One region of the Actinacidiphila sp. DG2A-62 genome, then DNA from elsewhere that is predicted to be linked to it. Evidence: riboswitches for the same ligand, from Rfam matches in the RefSeq annotation. Region 1 holds a riboswitch; the other holds the start of a gene.
What was found. A riboswitch is a leader RNA that binds a small molecule or an ion and turns the genes downstream of it on or off. The one in region 1 is predicted to bind glycine.
Positions count from the first base shown of each region.

Region 2: another riboswitch for glycine. It lies ahead of gcvP (aminomethyl-transferring glycine dehydrogenase); the one in region 1 lies ahead of gcvT (glycine cleavage system aminomethyltransferase GcvT).

Region 1 is NZ_JAYMGI010000002.1:6,460,259-6,467,488, forward strand. It holds gene VSR01_RS29110 (L-serine ammonia-lyase) at 1-646, opposite strand, end outside; gene glyA (serine hydroxymethyltransferase) at 864-2,117, opposite strand; partial or broken gene gcvH (glycine cleavage system protein GcvH) at 2,178-2,566, opposite strand; gene gcvT (glycine cleavage system aminomethyltransferase GcvT) at 2,654-3,781, opposite strand; glycine riboswitch at 3,970-4,078, opposite strand; partial or broken gene VSR01_RS29130 (enhanced serine sensitivity protein SseB) at 4,191-4,930, shown strand; gene VSR01_RS29135 (enhanced serine sensitivity protein SseB C-terminal domain-containing protein) at 5,257-6,021, shown strand; gene VSR01_RS29140 (DUF885 family protein) at 6,126-7,230, opposite strand, start outside.
Region 2 is NZ_JAYMGI010000002.1:8,137,893-8,145,122, forward strand. It holds gene VSR01_RS35745 (MerR family transcriptional regulator) at 1-198, shown strand, start outside; gene VSR01_RS35750 (DNA polymerase IV) at 311-1,684, shown strand; partial or broken gene VSR01_RS38135 (PRC-barrel domain-containing protein) at 1,967-2,116, opposite strand; glycine riboswitch at 2,317-2,425, shown strand; glycine riboswitch at 2,426-2,549, shown strand; gene gcvP (aminomethyl-transferring glycine dehydrogenase) at 2,605-5,505, shown strand; gene VSR01_RS35765 (DUF5999 family protein) at 5,586-5,792, opposite strand; gene VSR01_RS35770 (hypothetical protein) at 6,108-6,650, opposite strand; gene VSR01_RS35775 (glutamate--cysteine ligase) at 7,168-7,230, shown strand, end outside.

The DNA.
Region 1 (7,230 bases):
TCTCCAGCAGCCCGGCCCGGATGTCGGCCTCGCTGCGCCAGGCCTTCTCGTTCTCCATCATCAGCGCGGAGATCGACAGCCCGGTCTCCCGGGACAGCCGCAGCAGCTCGTCGCCGGTGCGGAACGGGTGCCGCAGCACCGTGTCGTCCAGCTTGATCCGGTCCTCGCCGACCGCGTCCTCGTCCACCACGAAGCCGCCGCCGACCGAGTAGTACGTCTTCGCCAGCAGCTCGGCGCCGGACGCGTCGTAGGCCGCGAGCGTCATGCCGTTCGCGTGGTACGGCAGCGAACGCCGCCGGTGCAGCACCAGGTCCCGGTCGGCGTCGAACGCGATCTCGTGCGCGCCGAGCAGGCTCAGCCGCTTGTCGGCGACGATCCGCGCGGCCTCCTCGTCCGCGGTGTCCACGTCCACGGTCCGCGGGGAGTGCCCGGACAGCCCGAGCAGGACCGCCTTCGGGGTGCCGTGGCCGTGGCCCGTCGCGCCCAGCGACCCGAACAGCTCGGCGCGCACCGACGCGGTGTCGGCGAGCAGCGCGTCGTTCTTCAGCCGGTGCACGAAGATCGAGGCCGCGCGCATCGGCCCCACGGTGTGCGAGCTGGACGGGCCGATGCCCACGGAGAACAGGTCGAAGACCGAGATTGCCATGGTCCCTCCGGGACAGGGGGTTGCGGGTGAAAGGTCACGCTCGGGGGACGCGCTGACGGGTGGAGGCCGGGCTCGGGGGACGCGCTCACCGGTGGAGGCCGCGCTCGGGGACGCGCTCACCGGTGGAGGCCGCGCTCGACGCGCGCCCGGGAAGCGCCCCCGGGGCGCGCCCGGCCGACCGGCGGCCGGGCGCGCGGTCACGCGGGGCGGCGCCCGGCTACGCGTAGAGCGGGTGCTTGAGCGTCAGGGCCGTGACCCGCGCCCGCAGCGCCGCCGCGTCGTACTCCGGCAGCAGCGCGGCCGCGATCACGTCGGCCACCTCGCAAAAGTCCTCCGCGGTGAACCCGCGCGTCGCCAGCGCCGGCGTCCCGATCCGCAGGCCCGAGGTGACCATCGGCGGCCGGGGGTCGTTCGGCACCGCGTTGCGGTTGACGGTGATGCCGACCTCGTGCAGCCGGTCCTCCGCCTGCTGCCCGTCCAGCGCGGACTCCCGCAGGTCGACCAGGACCAGGTGGACGTCCGTGCCGCCGGACAGCACCGCGACGCCCGCCCCCGCGAGGTCCGGCGCGGCCAGCCGCTCCGCGAGGATCTTCGCGCCCTCCAGCGTACGCCGCTGCCGGTCCTTGAACTCCTCGGTCGCCGCGGCCTTGAACGCCACCGCCTTCGCGGCGATCACGTGCTCCAGCGGACCGCCCTGCTGGCCGGGGAAGACCGCCGAGTTGATCTTCTTGGCCAGCTCGGCGCGGGACAGGATCACCCCGCCGCGCGGACCGCCCAGCGTCTTGTGGGTGGTGGTCGTCACCACGTCCGCGTACGGCACCGGCGAGGGGTGCAGCCCGGCCGCGACCAGCCCGGCGAAGTGCGCCATGTCGACCATCAGATACGCGCCGACCTCGTCGGCGATCCGCCGGAACCGCTCGAAGTCCAGCTGCCGCGGGTACGCCGACCAGCCGGCGATGACCAGCTTGGGCCGGTGCTCCTTGGCCAGCCGCTCGACCTCGTCCATGTCGACCAGGCCGGTCGCGCCGTCCACGTGGTAGGCGACCACGTCGTAGAGCTTGCCGGAGAAGTTGATCTTCATGCCGTGGGTCAGGTGGCCGCCGTGCGCCAGGTCCAGACCCAGGATGGTGTCGCCGGGCTTGAGCAGGGCGAACATCGCCGCCGCGTTGGCCTGGGCGCCCGAGTGCGGCTGGACGTTCGCCGCCTCGGCGCCGAACAGCTCCTTGACCCGGTCGATCGCCAGCTGCTCGATCACGTCGACGTGCTCGCAGCCGCCGTAGTAGCGGCGCCCGGGGTAGCCCTCGGCGTACTTGTTGGTCAGCACCGAGCCCTGGGCCTGGAGGACGGCGGCCGGAGCGAAGTTCTCCGACGCGATCATCTCCAGCGTGGACTGCTGGCGGTGCAGCTCGGCGTCGACCGCGGCGGCGACGTCGGGGTCGAACTCGTGCAGGGACTGGTTCAGCAGGGACATCTGCGGCGTCTCCTCATCGTCGGCGTCCTCGGCATCCTCGGGTCTGGCTCGGACCGCGGCTCAGCCCGCGACGAAGGCGTCGTACTCGGCGGACGACAGCAGCTCGGCGTCCTCGCCGGCCCCTCGGCCGTCCGCACCTTGAACAGCCAGCCGCCCTCGAACGGCGCCGAGTTGACCAGGGACGGGTCGTCGGAGACGTCCTGGTTGACCTCGGTGACCTCACCGGACACCGGAGAGAACAGGTCGCTGACCGACTTGGTGGACTCCAGCTCGCCGCAGGTCTCGCCGGCCGTCACCGTCGCCCCCACCTCGGGGAGCTGGACGAAGACCACGTCGCCGAGCGCGTCGGCGGCGTGCGAGGTGATGCCCACGGTGCGCACGCCGTCCGCGGGCTCCGAGACCCACTCGTGCTCCTTGCTGTAACGCAGCTGCTCAGGATTGATGCTCATGACGGAATTCTCCCGGATGATCAGAGGAAGGGTGCGGAACGAAAGGCGGGCGGCCGGCGCGTGCGGCCGGCCGGCGCCCCGGGGCGCTCAGCGCTCGCGCCGGTAGAACGGCAGCGCCACCACGTCGTACGGCTCCTGCGTGCCGCGGATGTCCACCGCGACGCCGGCCGTGCCGGGCGCCGCGTGCGACGGGTCCACATAGGCCATCGCGATCGGCACGCCGAGGGTGGGGGAGGGAGCGCCGGAGGTCACCTCGCCGATGACCCGGCCGGTGCCGTCGGTGACCGGGTAGCCGGCCCGCGGCACCCGGCGGCCCTGGGCGACCAGCCCGACCAGCACCCGGGGCGGCTGCGCGGCGGCCTTCTCCGCCGCCGTGGCGAGCGCCTCCCGGCCCACGAAGTCGCCGGGCTTGTCGAACTTCACCACCCGGCCGAGCCCGGCGTCGAACGGCGTCAGCGCGGTGGTCAGCTCGTGGCCGTACAGCGGCATGCCGGCCTCCAGGCGCAGCGTGTCGCGGCAGGACAGCCCGCACGGCACGAGCCCGGCCGGGGCGCCCGCCTCGGTGAGCGCCTGCCACAGCCGCTCGGCGTCGGCGGGGGAGACGAACAGCTCGAAGCCGTCCTCACCGGTGTAGCCGGTGCGGGCGATCAGCGCGTCCACCCCGGCGACCGTGCCGGGCAGGCCCGCGTAGTACTTCAGGCCGTCCAGGTCGGCGTCGGTCAGCGAGGCCAGGATCGCCGGGGACTGCGGGCCCTGCACGGCCAGCAGCGCGTACGCGTCCCGGTCGTCGCGCACCGCCGCGTCGAAGCCCGCCGCCCGCTCGGCCAGCGCGTCCAGCACGGTCTGCGCGTTGGAGGCGTTGGCGACGACCAGGAACTCCCGCTCGGCCAGCCGGTAGACGATCAGGTCGTCCAGGATGCCGCCGTCCGGCGCGCAGATCATCGTGTACCGGGCCCGGCCGACCGCGAGCGCCGACAGGTGGCCGACCAGCGCGTGGTCCAGCAGCTCGCCGGCCTGCGGGCCGGTCACCGCGATCTCGCCCATGTGGGACAGGTCGAACAGGCCGGCGCGGGTGCGTACCGCCTGGTGCTCCTCGCGCTCGCTGGCGTAGCGCAGCGGCATGTCCCAGCCGGCGAAGTCGGTCATGGTCGCGCCGAGGGCGCGGTGCACCGCGTCGAGTGCGGTGCGGCGGGGCTGGCTCGGGGGTGCGCTCATCGGAAACGGGCTCCCAGGTGAGGACGGTCCGGGTGTCGCGGACGGTACGGGTACGAGGCCGAAGCGGCCTCCCCATCTGTCATCGGAACCTGAGAGGTTCACCGTGACCCCGCCAGGGGTCCGGCTTGCACCGTGGGTGGGAGGGGCCGCGGCCGCCGGGCCGGGATCCCTCCGCTTTTCAGATCTGCCTCGCCCGCGCGGTATCTGTGCCTGAGAGATTCAAGGGAGGACTTGCTCCTTCGGCGCCCGGCGCCCTCCCCTGGGGGGACGGAACCGGAACTCTCCCGCGCGGCCTCCAACGGCCGGTATGCGTGTTGTGCCGCCCATCATTGCATGCCCGGCCCGTACCGCCGCACGAGCGGCTAGGGTTTCCCGGGCAACGGCGGCACATGGGCGGACAAGGGTGGACATGGAGAATCCGGCACCGTACATACCGTACTCATGGCCGGCGAACGAGCTGGAGGAAGTGCTGTCGGCGAGCGTCGGCAACCCGTCGGCCGGCCCCGGCTGATGGAGGTCCTCGGCCGTTCCCGGGTGTGGGTACCGCTGCCCAACGGCGGCGGCGCCCCCGGCTTCGACCTGCCCACCATGGAGTTGGGCGGCGCGCCCTACGTGCCGGTCTTCAGCTCCGAGCAGCAGTTCCGGCAGGCCGCCGAGGGCATGTCCTGCACGGTCGCGCCGGTGCACGAGTTCGCCCGCGGGCTGCCCCCGGCGGTCGGCATCGCGGTGAACCCCGGCGGCGCGGTCGGCGTGCCGCTGCCGCCCGCGGCGGTCGCCGAGCTGTGCCGGGCCGACCCGGGCACCGGGACGCCCGCCCCCGGCGCGCGGGTGCTGCTGTGGGAGCCGGACCACGAGGACGAGCCGGTGGAGTTCCTGGCGGCGGCAGCGGCGGAGTTCGCGGTGACCCCGGTGGTGCTCACCGCCCGCCGCACGCTGGCCTCGGTCGAGGACGAGCCGCCGGCGCTGTTCGTCGGCGTCGAGCTGGACCGCTGGCAGGAGGAGGACCGGGCGGCGGCGATGGACGCGATCAGCCGGGCGCTGGGCGCGCAGCCGCTGCACTGGGAGGTCCACCTGATCCTGCTGGACGTCGCGCAGGACCCGGTGGGCGACTGGATGCTGGAGACGGTCCGGCCGTTCTACGCCCGCGACTGCAGCCGGCGGCAGGCCGGCGCGTGCTCCGCCCCGCGAGGCGGCCCGGCCCGGCGGGGCGGCCCCGCGCGGCGGCGCGTATACGTGCCGTTTACGCGGCCTATAGACGGTGCGGCTTGGGTGTGCGGTGGGGCGCGGCGCGCGTGCGGCGCCCCCGGCGCGCGGGCCGGACCCGCACGCCGCTGTGGTGCGGCTCGCGTCGGGACGCGTTCCGCCGGGAACACTCGACCTGATTTGATGGCGCCGGGAGGAACCTCGGGAGCGGCCCGGGGCCCCGGCACGACGGCGAAGCGGAATCGGCGGACGAACGGAAAGGGCGGTCCCAGGTGATCGCGGGCGCGCAAGGCGGTGCGGCGGCGGCCGGCCAGGTGGAGCAGACCCTGCTCCAGGTGGCGCCCGGCCGGTTCGACGCATACGAGGACCTGCTCGCGTCGCTCGCCGAGGGCCAGGTGTGGATGCTGCTGTGGCAGGGCTCGCCCGGTTCGCCCGACGCCCAGTACGGCAGCATGCAGGTCGGCGGGCACCCGTACGCGCCCTGCGCGACCTCGCCGCGCGAGCTTGCGGCCAGCGGCTGGACCCGCGAGCACGAGGTGGTCTCCGGGCGGGACATCGCGCTGACCCTCTACCCCGACCGCTGCGGTCTGTGGCTCAACCCGCACGCGTCCGGCGGCGGCGTCGGCGTGCCCTGGGCGGACCTGCGGCGGATCGCGGTCGGCCTGGACCTGCTGCCCGCGGGGCCGCTGCAGATCGGCGAACCCTCGCTGCAGCTCCCGCAGTTCGACGCGCTGCTCGCCCAGGCCGCCCAGAACACCCCGGCGGTGCGCTCGCTGCGCCGCGCCTGGGTGCAGCCGGCCCTCGGCGAGCCGTACCTGGCCATCGGCGTGGAGGTCTACGACGGCGCGCCGCAGGCCGTGGAGTCGGTGCGGCAGATGATGCGGCAGGCGGTCGCCGGGGTGCCCGACGGGGTGGCGGTCTCCACGGTCGCGATGGCCGACGCGTACGACCCGGTCGCGCTGTGGATGCGCAGCAACGCCGCCGCCTTCTTCGACCGCGACGCCTACGCCCGCCGGGCCGCCTGGGGCCGGCCGTAGCAGCGGGCCGCGCCCGCAGGCCTTCCGGCGCCGGTACGCTCACCCGTCCGCGTAAGCCCTCGGCCCGGGGCCGCGCCCGCCCCGCGCGCCCCCGGGCGACCCCGCTACCCGCGCCCGGGCGGCCGGGTGAGTGCCGCGTCGATCAGGCCCAGCGGCGGGCTGCCCAGCGCGAGCAGCGCCGCGTGGAACCGGGGCAGCCCGAAGTCCGCGCCCCACGCCCGGCGCGCCTTCTCGCGCAGCCGGAGGATCTCCAGCTTGCCCCAGGTGTAGCGGCCGTAGCCGGCGTCGAAGGTGCCGCGGCGCGCCTCGGAGGCGGCGCCGGCCCGCGCCAGGTGGGCGTCGCGCATGAACAGCCGCGTCGCCTCCTCCAGGTCCATCCCCCCGGTGTGCAGGCCGATCGCGCAGGTCAGCCGGGTCACCCGGACCAGCGCCTCCAGCGCGACGCCGATCGCGAAGCGCGGGTCGCGGGCCCGGAAGCCCTCGTCGAGGCAGACCTCCTCCACGTAGTGCGCCCAGCCCTCGGCGAAGGACAGGCTGTGCAGCTCCCGGCGCACCCGGCCCGCGGCCCGGCGCAGCGCCCGGCCGTGCGCGAAGTGCCCCGGCGCCACCTCGTGCACGGTGATCGACGGCAGGCTGGTGCGGCTGAAGACGGTCAGCCACTCCTCCTGCTCCCGCGCCGGCCAGTCCGGCTCCGGCGGCGTCACGTGGTACCAGGACGGGGCGTCCGCCTCGGCCGGCGCCGCCCAGTTCATCATCGCCATCGACCAGCGGCGCGACGGCGGCGCCGGACCCACCAGGCACTCGCCGTCCACATACGGCACGAGCCCCCGGTCCCGGGTGAAGTCCACCACCTCGTCGGTCAGCCGCGCGGCCTCCGCGATCACCCCGTCGGCGTCCGGGTGGTCGGCGAGCAGCTCCGGGATCAGCTCGTCCGGAGTGCGGTGCGGGTCCAGCGCCCGGCAGGAGTCGGTGAGCAGCTCGGTCAGCCGGGCCCGCTCGCGCTCCGCCTGCCGCGCCAGCGCGTCCAGGTCCACCCGCAGTCCCTCCTGCGCGCCCATCAGCGCGGCCAGCGCCGGGCCGCCCAGCCGCGGGTCCGGGTCGCCCTCGCGGGCCGCCCGCTCCAGGTGCGCCACCAGCGCGGCGTGCGCCCGCAGCGCCGCGGCCTCGGTGCCGCCGCGCTCGGCGTCCAGGCCCGCGGCGAGCCCGTGC
Region 2 (7,230 bases), 1.7 Mb from region 1:
TGCACCTCGCCCGACGAGGTGGTCGACCTGCTTCAGGGCGGCCAGGGCGTCTTCGGCATCGCGGTCGGCGTGGTGTGGCGGGACGTGGAGAGCGCGCTGTCCCAGATGCACGGCGAGCGGGTCGACACCGGGGAGACCCTGATCGGCCACAACCCCGCCGACGAACTGGCGCGCCGCCGCAGCAACCGCGCCGTCTGAAATTCGCCCCGCCTGATATTCGCGCCGTCCGGGCCCCCCGTACGGGCCCTGTATCCGCGCCGCACCGTACACGTGTACGGCCGATGTCGGCGGTGTGCGGCACGATCGAGGTGTGAGAAGTGCGCCGACGATCCTCCACCTGGACATGGACGCGTTCTTCGCCGCGGTCGAGCAGGCGGCCAAGCCGAGCCTGCGGGGCAAGCCGGTGGTGGTCGGCGGCCTGGGGAACCGGGGCGTGGTGTCGACCGCGTCCTACGAGGCACGCGTGCACGGCGTCCACTCCGCCATGGCCACCGCGCACGCCCGCAGGCTCTGCCCGAACGCCGCGTACCTCTACCCCCGCTTCGGCATCTACCGCCAGGTCAGCGAGACCGTGATGGCCCTGCTCGCCGAGGTCTCGCCGCTGATAGAGCCGCTGAGCCTCGACGAGGCCTTCCTGGACCTGGAGGCGGGCGCCGCGGCCGACGGGGGCGCCGACCCGCCGCGGGTCGTCGCCGAGCGCCTGCGGGCCCGGATCAGGGCCGCCACGGGCCTGACCGCCTCGGTGGGCCTGGCCGGCTCCAAGCTGCTCGCCAAGATCGCCTCGGAGCGGGCCAAGCCCGACGGCCTGGTGGTGGTCGAGCCGGGCACCGAGCGGGCGCTGCTCGACCCGTTGCCGGTGCGCACCCTGTGGGGCGTCGGCCCGGCCACCGCCGAGCACCTGCGCAAGGCCGGGATCACCACCGTCGCCGAGATCACCCACGCCGGCGAGCCGGAGCTGGTCCGGCTGCTCGGCAAGGCGCACGGCACCGGCCTCTACGCGATGGCCGCCGGCCTCGACAACCGCCCGGTGGTCGCCGACCGGGACGTGAAGTCCATCTCCGTCGAGGACACCTTCGAGTACGACCTGACCGACCGCGCCCACGTCCGCCACGAGATCGACCGCCTCGCCGAACGCTGCGTGCAGCGGCTGCGCGGCGCCGGCCGGTCCGGGCGCACCGTGGTGATCAAGGTCCGCCGCTACGACTTCTCCACGCTGACCCGCTCCGAGACCCTGCGCGCCCCCACCGACGACCCCGCCGTGGTCAGGGAGACCGCGCGGCGGCTGGTCGAGGCCGTGGACACCACCGGCGGCGTCCGGCTGCTCGGGGTGGGCGTCGCGGGCCTGGCGGACTTCACCCAGGAGGACCTGTTCGCACAGCACGCGGGGGAGGGCGGCGCCGGCGGCACCGTGGACGAGGCCGCCGACCTGCCGTCCGAGCCCCCGCCGGTCCCCGAGGGGCACGCCAGGCGCTGGCTGCCCGGGCAGGACGTGGTGCACGAGGAGCACGGCAACGGATGGGTGCAGGGCAGCGGCGTCGGGCGGGTGACCGTCCGCTTCGAGGTGCCCTCCGACACCCGCCCCGGCCGCGTCCGCACCTTCGCCGCCGACGACCCCGCGCTCTGCCACGGCGAGCCGCTGCCGCTCGCCCCGATGTCCCGGGACCGGTCGCCGGCGGCCGGCTAGCGCGCCCGGCCGGTGCCACCGGCCCGCGCGGTCGGCGGGTGCGGCAGGCCCGCGAGGTTCAGTCCTCCCGGCCGACCCGGCCGAAGTCCCGCTCCGGCGCCGCCGGCTGGGGTTCGCCCGCGGCACGTCCATTCCGTAGTGGTGGTAGAGCTGCAGCTCCTGCTCGGGCGACAGATGACGGCCCACGCCGAAGTCCGGCGCGTCCTTGATCAGGGACTTCTCGTACGGGACGCGCAGCTGCCCGTCCTCCAGCGTGCTGGGCTCCAGCGGCACGAAGGCGTCGCGGGTGAACAGCCCGGTGCGGACCGCGGCCCACTCGGGGGTCCCGGTCGCGTCATCGAGGTACACCTCGTCGACCGTGCCGATCTTCGTACCGTCGCGGTCGAAGGCACGTCGCCCGATCAGGCTCCGCGGATCGATGTCGCTCTGCACGGTCCCTCCAACTCACGGTGAAGCACCCCAGGCGAACTGACTGCTTGCTGGACACCAGCCAAAGCCACATTACGGGCGCTGTCGACTCGGAACGGCCGGGCGGGCAGCGCGGCGCGCGGCGGTCCGGGCGGCGCGGGTGCGGTCCGGCAGGGCGGCGCCGGGGCGCGCGCCGGGCGCGCTGGTAGTCTGGAGACGGCTGCAGACCCCATGCGGGAGAGTCCTCCGCCGGCGCACGCAAGGGCGTCACGGAGGCGCCGAAGGAGCAATCCCTCCCCGGAATCTCTCAGGCATCCGTACCGCACGGGCGAGGTCACTCTGGAAAGCAGGACCTGACCCGGAAGCGTCGCCGCCTCCGGGACGCGTCCTCACCGACGGTGAAAGCCGCCCGCGACGGGCGGTGAAGCTCTCAGGTTCTGATGACAGAGGGGGAGGCCGTCCGGGTGCCACGGCACCCCCGAAGGTCGTCGCAGACCAGGAGGCCTCCGCAGATGACTGACCGCCGCACCACCCTCGCCGAGCTGGAAGCCGGCGTGCCGTTCGAGCGCCGCCACATCGGGCCCGACGCCGAGGCCGAGGCCAAGATGCTCGCCCAGGTCGGCTACGGCTCGCTGGACGAGCTGACCGCCGCCGCCGTGCCCGACGCGATCAGGAGCGCCGAGGCGCTCGGCCTGCCCCGGGCGCTCACCGAGGCCGAGGCGCTCGCCGAACTGCGGGCGCTGGCCGACCGCAACCAGGTGCTCGCGCCGATGATCGGCCTCGGCTACTACGGCACCTTCACCCCGCCGGTCATCCTGCGCAATGTCATGGAGAACCCCGCCTGGTACACCGCGTACACCCCGTACCAGCCGGAGATCTCGCAGGGGCGGCTGGAGGCGCTGCTGAACTTCCAGACGGTCGTCGCCGACCTCACCGGCCTGCCCACCTCCGGGGCGTCGCTGCTGGACGAGGGCACCGCGGCCGCCGAGGCGATGGCGCTGTCGCGCCGGGTCGGCAAGGTCAAGCAGGGCGTCTTCCTGGTCGACGCCGACACCTTCCCGCAGACCCTGGCCGTGCTGCGCACCCGCGCCGAACCGACCGGCGTCGAGGTCGTCGTCGCCGACCTCCGCGACGGCATCCCCGCCGAGGCCGCCGAGCGCGGCGTGTTCGGCGTGCTGCTGCAGTACCCCGGCGCCTCGGGCGCGGTGCGCGACCTGCGGCCGGTCGTCGAGGCCGCGCACCAGCTGGGCGCGGTCGTCACCGTCGCCGCCGACCTGCTGGCGCTGACGCTGCTCACCTCTCCCGGCGCGCTCGGCGCCGACATCGCGGTGGGCACCACCCAGCGCTTCGGCGTCCCGATGGGCTTCGGCGGCCCGCACGCCGGCTACATGGCGGTCCGCGAGAGCTACGCCCGCAACCTGCCGGGACGCCTGGTCGGCGTCTCCGTCGACGCGGACGGCGCGAAGGCGTACCGGCTGGCGCTGCAGACCCGCGAGCAGCACATCCGGCGCGAGAAGGCCACCAGCAACATCTGCACCGCGCAGGTCCTGCTCGCCGTCATGGCCGGGATGTACGCCGTCTACCACGGACCCGAGGGCCTGGCCGGGATCGCCCGGCGCACCCACCGCTACGCCGAACTGCTCGCGGCGGGACTGCGGGCCGGCGGCGTGGAGATCGAGCACGCGGAGTTCTTCGACACGGTCACCGCGCGGGTCCCCGGCCGGGCCGCCGAGATCGTGGCCGCCGCCCGCGAGGCCGGCGTCAACCTCCGGCTGACCGACGCCGACCGGGTCGGCGTCGCCTGCGACGAGACCACCACCCGGGACCAGCTGGCGGCGGTCCTCGCCGCCTTCGGGGCGCCCGCCGCCGACCTCGACGCACTGGACGCGTCGACCGCCGGGCAGGCCGGGGACGCGCTGCCCGCGGCACTGGCCCGCACCGAGCCGTACCTGACCCACCCGGTCTTCCACCAGCACCGCAGCGAGACCGCGATGCTGCGCTACCTGCGCCGGCTCGCCGACCGGGACTACGCGCTGGACCGCGGCATGATCCCGCTCGGCTCGTGCACCATGAAGCTCAACGCGACCACCGAGATGGAGCCGGTCACCTGGCCGGAGTTCGGCGCGCTGCACCCCTTCGCGCCGATCGAGCAGGCGGCCGGTTACCTGGAGCTGATCCGCGGCCTGGAGCGGCAGCTCGCCGAGGTCACCGGCTACGACGCGGTGAGCCTGCAGCCCAACGCCGGCTCTCAGGGCGAACTGGCCGGACTGCTGGCGGTGCGCGCCTACCACCGCGCCAACGGCGACACCGCCCGCACCGTCTGCCTGATCCCCTCCTCCGCGCACGGCACCAACGCCGCGAGCGCGGTGATGGCCGGCATGAAGGTGGTCGTCGTCAAGACCGGCCAGAACGGCGACGTGGACATCGAGGACCTGCACGCCAAGATCGAGCAGCACCGCGACGAGCTGGCCGTGCTGATGGTCACCTACCCCTCCACGCACGGCGTCTTCGAGGACAACATCACCGAGGTGTGCGCGGCCGTGCACGACGCGGGCGGCCAGGTCTACGTGGACGGCGCCAACCTCAACGCGCTGGTCGGCCTGGCCCGCCCGGGCCGCTTCGGCGCCGACGTCTCGCACCTGAACCTGCACAAGACCTTCTGCATCCCGCACGGCGGCGGCGGTCCGGGCGTCGGCCCGGTCGCGGTCCGCGCCCACCTGGCGCCGTACCTGCCCAACCACCCGCTGCAGCCGGCCGCGGGACCGGAGACGGGCGTGGGACCGGTCTCGGCGGCCCCCTGGGGCTCCGCGGGCATCCTGCCCATCTCCTGGACGTACGTGCGGCTGATGGGCGGCGAGGGCCTCAAGCGCGCCACCCAGATCGCGGTGCTGAGCGCCAACTACATCGCCAAGCGGCTGGAGCCGCACTTCCCGGTGCTCTACACCGGCCCGGGCGGCCTGGTCGCGCACGAGTGCATCATCGACCTGCGGCCGCTGACCAAGGAGACCGGCGTCACCGTCGACGACATCGCCAAGCGGCTGATCGACTACGGCTTCCACGCGCCGACCATGTCCTTCCCGGTGGCCGGGACGCTGATGATCGAGCCCACCGAGAGCGAGGACCTCGCCGAGCTCGACCGGTTCTGCGAGGCGATGATCGCGATCCGCGGCGAGATCGACCGGGTCGCCGCCGGGCAGTGGCCCGCCGACGACAACCCGCTGCGCGGCGCCCCGCACACCGCCGCCGTGCTGGCCGGCGAGTGGACCCACCCGTACGGCCGTGAGGAGGCCGTCTTCCCGGCCGGGGTGAGCGCCGCCGACAAGTACTGGCCGCCGGTGCGGCGGATCGACGGCGCGTACGGCGACCGCAACCTGGTCTGCTCCTGCCCGCCGCCGGACGCGTACGAGGGCTGAGCCCGCCGCCGGGCCGGGCCGCGGCGGCGACCGCGGTCGGGCCCGGGGCCGGGCCCCGGGCGTCCGCGGTCAGGCCCCGGTCAGGCCGCGGTCGTGACCCGACCGGACTCCAGCGGCCGGTGCGGCGCGATGATCCGCCCGTCGGGCAGCAGCTCGCCGGTGTCCTCGAACAGCAGGACCCCGTTGCACAACAGGCTCCAGCCCTGTTCCGGGTGGTGGGCCACGATGTGCGCGGCCTCGCGGTCGGAACAGTCGGCGGGCGGGCACTGCGGGTGGTGCTGGCACATGGTCGTTGGCGTCTTTCGCTGCGATGTGTGGATGCTGCCTGTGGTCGCTTCCCCTGTCCGCATGTGGTGCGTACCCCCGTTCCTGGTGCGGCCGGTCCCAGTGTTGCTCCGCCGGCGCCGATCCGCAGGGATTTGGCGGAGCCGGGGCACACATGAAGAAGACGCCTCACCCGTGCGGGTGGTTGCGGCCCCGCGCGGGCACGCCGGCGCCCCCTCGCGCAGGTGCGAGGGGGCGCCGCGGGGTCCGTGCGGGAGGCCGGCGGCCGGGCGGGAGCCGGCCCGCCGCTCGCCCGCCGGCCACGGGCCGCGTCCCGCTCAGGCCGGTGAACCCGCCAGCGGCGGCGGCGCGTGGCGCACGCTGATCACCTGCGCCAGCTCCGCCAGCCGGTGGACGCGGTGCGCCGCGATGCCCGGCGGCGCGGGCGCCAGCGGGATCAGCAGGTCCGCCGGGTCGGGCTGGGCGGTGGCCGCGTCGGCGCGCGCGTCGTGGTGCAGCCACAACGCCAGCATGTACAGGCCCGGCACCGACAGCAGGTGCGGCTGGTACGTGGCCGGCAGCGCCTCCGCCTGCCGCAGCGCCCGCTCCGTCGAACCCAGGTAGGGCCCCTCGGAGAAGCGCGAGAAGACCCATCCGTCGGGCGTCGCCACCGTCTCGCCCGCGGCCGCCACCACCGCGCCCGCCCTGATATGGAACCGCCAGCCGGTCAGCCGCGCCCGCGGCAGCCCGCCCGGCACCGACGCCGGTTCGAACACGTGGACAGGAAGAGGGTGTTCGGCGTCCAGTGGGCCCTGCGCCGTGCGCAGTGCGGGGGTCCGCGCCTCCAGGACGGCGGTGGGCGAGCTGAGCGCCGCGAGCACGCTCAGCAGGGCGGGTGCGGGTGCGGGGGGACAAGCAGCGGCATGATGTCGCCTCTCACTTGGAGACACAACGGGAGACACAGGTGGCGGGGGCGCGAACGGCGTCGTCGACGAGGGCGCTCCCGCCCCGGTTCCGGCTCAGCGAGTCCGGCCCGGGGGCAGGGAGCACGGCCTTGTGCGCGGAGTTTATACGACGCGTGTTCGCTCCGTGTTTCATCTAGTCGCTGCCAGTATTACGCGCAAGACGAGAATTCGCCTTCTTCGACGGGCCGCTCGCCGGCATTCCCGCAGGCTATGGGCGGGGCGGCGGGATTTTCCCGGCGCCGCGGACGGCCGGAACCCGTCGGTCGGAAAGTCCCGGCGATTAGGCGGCCCGGGTGGCCCCGAATGTGCCGCCGTCACGTGCGCCGGGTGCTGTCTACAGCAAGCCTAGCGTGCGGCCCGGTTCCCGCGGGACGTTATGGATCATTTGGCCGGGGCATCCTCAGATGAGGACCCGAGCGAGGAGGACCCGTAGATGGGGGAGAAGGTCGAGGCCGGATCGTTCGACCTGGCCGACCGCCGGATGTACCGCACCAAG